DNA from 2 places in the Amycolatopsis sp. NPDC114484 genome. Region 2 is predicted to be linked to the other one. Evidence: riboswitches for the same ligand, from Rfam matches in the RefSeq annotation. Region 2 holds a riboswitch; the other holds the start of a gene.
The links. Region 2 has a riboswitch for thiamine pyrophosphate ahead of ACZ7SW_RS36810 (thiamine ABC transporter substrate-binding protein). Riboswitches for the same ligand answer to the same signal wherever they lie in the genome.
Positions count from the first base shown of each region.

Region 1: another riboswitch for thiamine pyrophosphate. It lies ahead of thiO (glycine oxidase ThiO); the one in region 2 lies ahead of ACZ7SW_RS36810 (thiamine ABC transporter substrate-binding protein).

Region 1 covers NZ_JBVKDQ010000009.1:92,117-96,414, reverse strand. The annotation lists gene ACZ7SW_RS22710 (hypothetical protein) at 139-933, shown strand; gene thiE (thiamine phosphate synthase) at 1,167-1,832, opposite strand; TPP riboswitch at 1,863-1,968, shown strand; gene thiO (glycine oxidase ThiO) at 1,965-3,053, shown strand; gene thiS (sulfur carrier protein ThiS) at 3,053-3,253, shown strand; gene thiG (thiazole synthase) at 3,256-4,008, shown strand; gene ACZ7SW_RS22685 (NAD(P)-dependent alcohol dehydrogenase) at 4,010-4,298, opposite strand, start outside.
Region 2 covers NZ_JBVKDQ010000022.1:9,130-13,427, reverse strand. The annotation lists gene ACZ7SW_RS36830 (GlxA family transcriptional regulator) at 1-263, shown strand, start outside; gene ACZ7SW_RS36825 (hypothetical protein) at 357-1,040, shown strand; gene ACZ7SW_RS36820 (DUF3592 domain-containing protein) at 1,109-1,534, shown strand; gene ACZ7SW_RS36815 (4a-hydroxytetrahydrobiopterin dehydratase) at 1,916-2,206, opposite strand; TPP riboswitch at 2,231-2,342, shown strand; gene ACZ7SW_RS36810 (thiamine ABC transporter substrate-binding protein) at 2,374-3,441, shown strand; gene ACZ7SW_RS36805 (ABC transporter permease) at 3,417-4,298, shown strand, end outside.

The DNA.
Region 1 (4,298 bases), on a different contig from region 2:
GAATGTGTGAGCTTTAGTCTATCCATTTTGGACAGTCAACGTGGCGTCCCTCACGCCGGGGCAACGAAGGGAGCACCTCAGACGACTTAACCGTTGAAGAAACAGGGACAACGGCTGGGAAACGATCAGATCGGAATCATGAGCGAGGAGCAGAAGGAAACCGCGGAGGACAAGAAGAAACTCCGGACGACCTCGGTGCTCGCCGCCGCGCTGGCGGCGGTCACCGCCGCGTTGCTGGGTTCGACGCTGGGGGTCGCGGGAACAGTCATCGGCGCCGGAGTGGCCAGCGTGGTCAGCACCGTCGGCGGCGAGTTGTACCTGCGTTCTCTGCAGCGCACTCGTGATGCCGCGCGGAAGGCGATGGAAACCGCTGCGCGACGCGGTCGCGGCGGCTTGGCACCGGTGCGGGTGCCCAGCGACAAGCCAACCGCCCCCGGCGAGGCGCCAACGGCGTATCTCCCGGCTGACCTGGCGAACATGCCCACGGTCCGGTTGTCCGAGCTGAAGCCGACCGAGCCGGAGAAGTCGGACAGTCTGGGCGAAAAGCTGCGGAAGCTGCGGTGGCCGTTGATCATCGCTTCGAGCGTGGTGGCGTTCGTCGTCGCGTTGGTCGTTCTGCTGGGGCTTGACTGGACGACCAAGGGAAGCGTGTCTACCGGGCTGATCCCTCGGCAGCCGGATACCAGCCAGCAGCGGGATGACCACCCGGACAACGCGCCGAGTACTGCGCCGCAGACCCCTCCGCCAGGCGAGTCGAAGCAGAACAACCCGACGTCCACTCCCATGACTACGCCCAGCGCTCCGCCGCCTTCGGAGCAGACGCAGCAGAGCCGCCCGCCGTCAACGTCCTCGAAGCCGAGCACGAGCTCGCAGGCCCCCAGCACCAGCCAGACTCCGACGGCCCCCGCAGTCCCGTCAAACGCAGGCGAGTAGCCCTCCCTCCGCCGTTGTCCTCACAGACCACCACGAACCGCCACCGGTGCACCCACCGAACCACGCACCCACACCACCCCCGCACCCCGATACGAAGCCAAAATGCGGTCTGAGGGTGCTTGTCAAGGCATCTTTCCCGCCTTGACAAGCACCCTCAGACCGTCATCACAATCAAGCTTCGGGGTGCCCCCACGCAACACCGCAGCAATGTCGCCGCCAGGCGACGAGCCCCCCTAAGAAAGCCGAACCCTAAGCCCCTCCGCAGCAGCCTTAGGATCCTCAGCCTCAGTAATAGCCCGAACAACCACAACCCGAGAAGCCCCCGCCTCCAGCACCTCCGGCAACCGAGCCTCGTCAATCCCGCCGATCGCGAACCACGGCCGCTCAGTCCCGAGAGCCGCGGTAGACCGAACCAACCCCAACCCAGGCGCAAACCGCCCAGGCTTAGTCGGCGTGGGCCAACAGGGCCCAGTGCAGAAGTAATCCACCCCGTCCTCACCAGCCGCCGCCGCGGCCTGCTCCGCCGAATGGGTAGACCGCCCGATCACCACGTCGTCGCCCAGCACCCGCCGCGCAAGCGACACCGGAATATCGTCCTGCCCCAGATGCAGCACATCCGCCCCCACCGCCAGCGCCACATCCGCCCGGTCGTTCACCGACAGCAGCGCCCCGTGCCGCGCACAGGCCTCCGCCAGCACCTCCAGCGCCGCGATTTCCTGCTTGGCCTCCAGCGGCGCGCCCCCGGTCTTGTCCCGCAGCTGCACGATGTCGACGCCACCCGCCAACGCGGCGTCAGCGAACTCAGCAAGGTCTCCCCGCGAAGCACGGGCGTCAGTGCACAAGTACAGCCGGGCGTCGGCGAGACGGGTGCGAATTTGGTCTCCGGTCAAGGCAGGCATGGCGGTGACGTTACCCGCGCGCTACGGTGTTGGAGTCCGCACGGGAGCCCGAGGCACGGGCTGAGAGGGAGCTGCCGCTCCGACCGTGGAACCTGATCCGGGTCATGCCGGCGCAGGGAGCGTGATTCCACTGTGAACACCAGCACCACAACCGTCACTGTCGTCGGCGGCGGCGTCATCGGGCTGTCCGCGGCCTGGCGCGCGGCCGTCTCTGGATGGCGCGTCACGGTCATCGACCCGGATCCGGTGCGCGGCGGCGCGTCCTGGCTGGCCGGCGGGATGCTCGCCCCGGTCACCGAGGCGTGGCCGGGTGAGGAAGCCGTGCTCAGCCTGGGGGAAGCGTCATTGCGGCGCTGGCCCAGCTTCGCGCGGGAACTCGGTGCCGAAGGGACCGATCCCGGGCTGGCCGAGCACGGCACGATCGTCGTCGGGTTCGACAGCGCCGACGCCGGGCACCTCGACATCCTCGCCGGGTACCTGCGTTCGCTCGGCCGCGACGTCGAGACACTCACCGGCCGCGCGGCGAAGCGGCTCGCGCCGGGCCTTGGCGCGGTTCGCAGCGGCCTGCGTGTGCCGGGCGATTTAGCCGTGGACAACCGGAAACTGCTCACAGCGCTGAGCGAAGCGGCTACGAAGCGTGGGGTCGAGTTCCGTCGCGAACGGCTCGAGAGCCTCTCCGAAGTGTCCGGTCCGGTGATTCTCGCCGCGGGTGCGTGGACCGGTCAGCTGCATCCGTTGCTGGAGCACGCCGTACGCCCGCTCAAGGGGGAGATCCTGCGGCTGCGTCCGCGTCGGGGTTGCCTGCCGCCTCCGCCGTACACGGTGCGCGCGATGGTCGAAGGACGGCCGATCTATCTGGTACCGCGAGAAAACGGCGAACTGGTCCTTGGCGCGACGCAGTACGAAGCGGGTTTCGACCAGGCCGTCACCGCGCGCGGCGTACGCGAGCTGCTGGAGAACGCGGAACGGATTCTGCCCGGCATCACGGAGTACGAGCTGGTGGAAGTCGCCGCCGGACTGCGCGCCGCGAGCCGAGATGCGTTGCCGTACATCGGCGAAGTGAGCGAAGGCGTGTACGCGGCGACCGGGCATCACCGCAACGGTTTGCTGATGGCACCCGCGACTGCGGACGCTGTGGTCGCGTGGCTGGCCGGCGAAGCCCCGTCGCCGGAGGTCGCCGCGGCGACGCCCGCCCGGCTGGTCGAGAAGGAGCGAGTCTGATGGAGATCAAGGTCAACGGCGAGTGGCGGGAGTTTCCCGACGACAGCACCGTTTCCGCGGTCCTCGACGCGCTGGGCGCGGAACGCCGGGGCGTGGCCGTCGCGGTCAACGGCGAGGTCGTGCGGCGTGGCGAATGGGAAGAAGCGGTCGTGCCGAAGGGCGCGCACCTCGAAGTGCTGACCGCGGTTCAAGGAGGTTGAGCATGGACGACCTGATCATCGGCGAACACAAGCTGTCGTCGCGATTGATCATCGGCACCGGTGGCGCGGCGAATCTCGAGGTGCTGGAACGCGCGCTGGTCGCGTCGGGCACCCAGCTGACCACCGTGGCGATGCGCCGAGCCGACGCCGAGGGCGGCTCCGGGGTGCTGGAGTTGTTGCGGCGCTTGGACATCGAGCTGCTGCCCAACACCGCGGGCTGCCGGACGGCGGCGGAAGCCGTGCTCACCGCCCAGCTGGCCCGCGAGGCGCTCGAAACGAACCTGATCAAACTCGAGGTGCACGCCGACGACCGGACGCTGCTGCCCGATCCGCTGGAGACCCTCGAAGCGGCCGAACGCCTGGTGGCGGACGGGTTCACGGTGTTCGCCTACACCAACGACGACCCGGTTCTCGCCCTCCGCCTGGAGGAGGCGGGCTGCGCCGCGGTGATGCCGCTCGGCGCCCCGATCGGCACTGGGCTGGGCATCCGGAACCCGCACAACATCGAACTGATCGTCTCGCGCGCGTCGGTGCCGATCGTGCTGGACGCGGGAATCGGTACTGCGTCGGATGCCACGCTGGCGATGGAACTCGGCTGCTCGGCGGTGCTTCTGTCGACAGCGGTGACCCGGGCGGCGGATCCGGAACGGATGGCGCTGGCGATGCGGAGCGCGGTGGAGGCCGGGTATCTGGCGCGTGGCGCGGGACGGGTGCCGCAGCGGTTTTGGGCGCAGGCGTCGAGTCCGCGTCGCTGAGCTACACCTCGACGACGATTTTGCCGCGCACACCGCCGTTTTCGAGCGTGCGGTGTGCCTCGGCGAGATCGGCCAACGGAAACACCTTATCCACCAATGGTCGAACCAGCCCGGCATTGACCCACCGGCTCAGGTCAGCGAGCAGATCCGCCTTCGGATTCCCGCTGAAGGCCCGCACCCAGCGAGTCGGGCGCAGCGAGTTCGCCGCTATATAGCCAAGCGAGCGGACCGGATGGTCGAGGTCGAACGCGATCGCGACCATCCGTCCGCGCGGGGTCAGCAACCGCCGG
Region 2 (4,298 bases):
TTGCCGACCTTGCGGCGCACGCCCATGTGACGGACCGGCAGATCACGCGGGTGTTCAAGGCGGAGCTGGGGATGACGCCCGCCGCGTACGTCGAGCGCGCGCGGGTCGAGGCGGCGCGGCATCGGCTGGAGACGACTGATGAAACGTTGTCCAGAATTGCCGGAGTATGCGGATTCGGCACAGTTTCGACGCTGAACCGCTCTTTTCGGCGGACTTTAAAGACGACGCCCAGCGAGTACCGGGAACGATTCCGGATCAATTGAAGGAATATTCCACTCACTAACCAGGCGCCCCGGCCCGCCCGGATTCAGACGGTGCTTTCCGCTACGATCGTCCCCGCATTCGAGGGGGTTTGAATGACGCGGAACCAGCCGTCCCCGATGGCAGCGCCGCCGTGGACCTACCGCGACGACGTGCTGGGCTACACCTGTCACCTGGCGGCGCTGATGGCGGCCGACGCCGATCTCGGCCAGGTCGAGGAAGTGCTCGCGCCGTTTCCGGGGCGGAACGTGGCCGGGGAGCGGTTCTGGGCGACCGGGTCGGTCGTGGTCTCGGACTTCCGGGCGCTCGGGGACGGGAGCTGGAGCGTGTCGACCCCGTTCGTGTTCGGTACGGGGGCGCTCGGCGCCGGGCTGGTGGTCGGTTCGCTGGCGGGCGGGGCGATCGCTAAGTCACGAGCACGGCGGGCGGCGGCAGCGGCCGCGGTCCCGCGCTGGGTGCCGATCGCGCACGGCGCGCTGTACCTGAGCGAGCACGGATTCCATCTCCATACGCCGCAGGTGAACGCGTGGCACTGGGCGGGCGTCACCGGTGCGGAGATGGTCGCCCCGGGCGTCGTGCACGTGACGGGGAACGGCGAAAGCGGCCCGGTGTCCTGGCTGATCCAGTCGGAGTGGGCCGAGCTGCTCTTCGTGACGTGGGCGAACGCGGTGCATCCCCGGCATCCGCAGCTCGTCACCGGGCAGTGGCTGCCGCCGGGCTGGGTCGAGCACGCGAAGTGGCACCACCGGGTCCCGGCCCCGCCTCCCGGCGAGCTGTGACCTGACCCGCGAGGGGCAATTTCGGGGAAACGTCCCGCTCGCGCCGATTATCCGGCGAAGATGCCCCGGTGCGTATCGTTCTCTATGCCCTGTGGGGCGCATTCATGGTCGCCCTCGTGGTGAGTTCCTCGATCCAGCTGAGAAAAGCCAGCCGCCGCAAGAAAGGGCTGGCGTCGTGGCCGCGGACCCAGGCGGTGGTGACCGGGTACGACCGGCGCCGCGGCGGGGCCGATCTCGACAGCCGGACGGTCTACTACCCGAGGTACGAGTACCGCGGGCCGGACGGCCAGGTCCACGGCGGCAAGTCCGAGACGGTCGGCTGGAGCGAGCCGCGGCGGAACGCGACGCTTCAGGTGGCGGTGAACCCCGGGAACCCGGCGGAGTCGGTCCCGGAAGGGCCGGTCCGGATGGGGTTGGTCGGCTGCGCGTCGATCGTGATCGGGCTCATCGGGATCGGCATGTTCTTCTTCATCCGGATGTTCCCGCTGCCGTGAACCGGCCGGGGCTCAGCCGAGCAGGCCGAGCACGATCATCGACAGCAGGACGACGGCGGTCGAGAACGCCGCGACCCACGTGCGCTGTGCGGCGGTGAGCTGGGCGGATGTGCTGTTCATGGCGGGTCCTAGCGGGGCGAGTGCCGACGATTACCGCTGGGATAGCGCCTTGATCTAGCTCACTGTTACCGCTTGTGATCAAGGTCACGCCGATTGCGCGCGGTGTGCCACAGCACCCCGCCCGCGGCGGCCACCATCAGGCCGAACGAACCCATCCCCACCACGAGTGCCTGGACCATCCCGGCCTCCTCTCATCGCGTCTGTCCGGGAGACGCGCGAAAGGGTCGCTCGTTATGCCAGGGTTGCGGACGTCACACCTGGTCAGCGGGCCGCCAGCACCTCGTCGATCTGCCCGGCGAGCGCGAAGTCGCGTTCGGTCAGGCCGCCCAGATAGTGGGTGCTGAGGCGGAAGGTCAGGGTGCGCCAGCGGATGTCGATGTCGGGATGGTGGTCGGCCTCCTCGGCGAGTTCGGCTACCCGGTCCACCACCTCGATCGCCGCCGGGAAGGACGGGAGTTCGACCGTCCGCACGATGGTGCCGTCCTCGCGCCGCCACTCCGGAACGCCGCCGAGGGCCTGCTCCACCGCCGAGTCGTTCAATAGCTGAGTCATCACTCCATGGTGTCGGCTACGCTGCGGCATTGCCACGGGAGTCCGGTACGCCGGGCTGAGAGGCGGGCCTCGCACCCGCGACCGTTCGCACCTGGATCCGGATCATGCCGGCGTAGGGAGGCCGTATCGCTCTCCCTCATCCGGCGCAGTGCAGGAGGGGAAGAATGATGTCGCGGACCGTCCGCACGGTGGCCTGTCTCGCAGGAGTCTCGGTGCTCGCCAGCGCCTGCTCGCTCTCCAGCGGCGACTCCGGCGGGTCGTCCGCGAGCTCTGACCAGCAGACGCCGACCGTCACGCTGGTCACGCACGATTCGTTCGCCGCCCCGCAGGACGTGCTCGACGCGTTCCAGCGCCAGTCCGGGATCAAGCTCAAGATCCTCAAGTCCGGCGACGCCGGCGCGCTCACCAACAAGCTCGTGCTCACCAAGGGCAGCCCGATCGGCGATGTCGCGTACGGCGTCGACAACACCTTCGCCTCGCGCGCGCTCAGCGAGGGCGTCTTCCAGCCCTACACCAGCCCGGAGGCCGACCGCGGCCCACAGCGTTACTCCGTCGACCCGCAGCACCGGCTGGCGGCGGTCGACCTCGGCGACGTCTGCGTGAACATCGACCCGGCCTACTTCGCGAGCAAGGGCCTCCCGGAGCCGAAGACCTACGACGACCTCGCCGACCCCAAGTACAAGGACCTGACCGTCGCGGAGAGCCCGGCCACCGCGTCGCCGGGGCTGGCCTTCCTGCTCGGCACGGTCGCGAAGTACGGCGAGAACGGCTGGCAGGGCTACTGGCAGAAGCTTAAGGACAACGGCATCAAGACCGTCAGCGGCTGGGAGGAGGCCTACACCAAGGACTTCTCCGGTTCGTCGGGCAAGGGCCCGCGGCCGATCGTCGTGTCCTATGCCTCGTCGCCGGCCGCGGAGCTCGGCGAGGACGGCAAGCCGCGCACCAAGGCGCTGCTCGACACCTGCTTCCGCCAGGTCGAGTACGCGGGCGTGCTCACCAACGGCAAGCAGCTCCCGCAGGCCCAGAAGGTCGTCGACTTCCTGCTGTCGCAGCAGTTCCAGACGACGGTCGCGGCCAACATGTACGTCTACCCCGCGCGCCAGGGCGTCGAACTGCCCGCGGGCTGGGCCACCGCGGCACCGCAGCCGCAGACGCCGGCCACCATGCCCGCGGACAAGGTGCAGGCGGGCCGGGAGAAGTGGATCGGGGAATGGCGCTCGCTCATGGGCGCGTGATCCCCGCGCGCACCATCGGGCTCACGCTGCTCGGCTTGCTGCCGGTCGCGTTCCTGGTGGTGTTCTTCGCCTGGCCGGTCGTCGCGATCGTCGGCCGGGGGTTTTCCGCGGGCGGCGTCGACACTGTCCTCGGCGATCCGCAGACGTGGCGGCTAGCCGGGTTCACGCTGGCCAGTGCGGCCGCGTCGACGGTGGTCGCGGTGCTCGCCGGGCTGCCGGTGGCGTATCTGCTCGCCCGCGTCCGGCTGCCGGGTGTCGGCTTGGCGCGGACGATCGTGCTGGTTCCGTTCGTGCTGCCGACGGTCGTCGTCGGCCTGGCGTTCCGGGCGATCTGGCCGGACGGCGGCGTGCTGCCGCTCGTGCTGGCCAACGCGTTCTTCAACGTCGCGGTCGTCGCGCGCACGGTCGCCGGGTTGTGGGCGCATCTCGATCCGCGCGCGACCGAGGCGGCGCGGGCGCTCGGTGCCTCGCCGTGGCGGGCGTTCCGGTCGGTGACGTTGCCTGCGCTCGGCCCGGCTGTCGCGTCTGCTGCCGCGGTGGTGTTTCTGTTCTGCGCCACCAGTTTCGGTGTGGTGCTGATCCTCGGCGGCGGTAGCTACCGGACGCTGGAGACCGAGATTTACCTCCGCACGGTCGACCTGCTCGACCTATCCGGTGCGGCTGCGCTGTCGTTGATCCAGTTCGCGGCTGTGGTCGCCGCGCTGGTGCTTGGCGCGGTGGCACGCCGGAAGCGGGAGAACGCGGTGAAGCTGCGGTCCGCGCAGGTCACGGCGCGTCGGCCGCGAGGCGGGGAGTGGTGGACAGTCGGTGCTGCGGCCGTAGTGCTCGGCCTGTTGCTGACGCCGATCGTCTCGCTG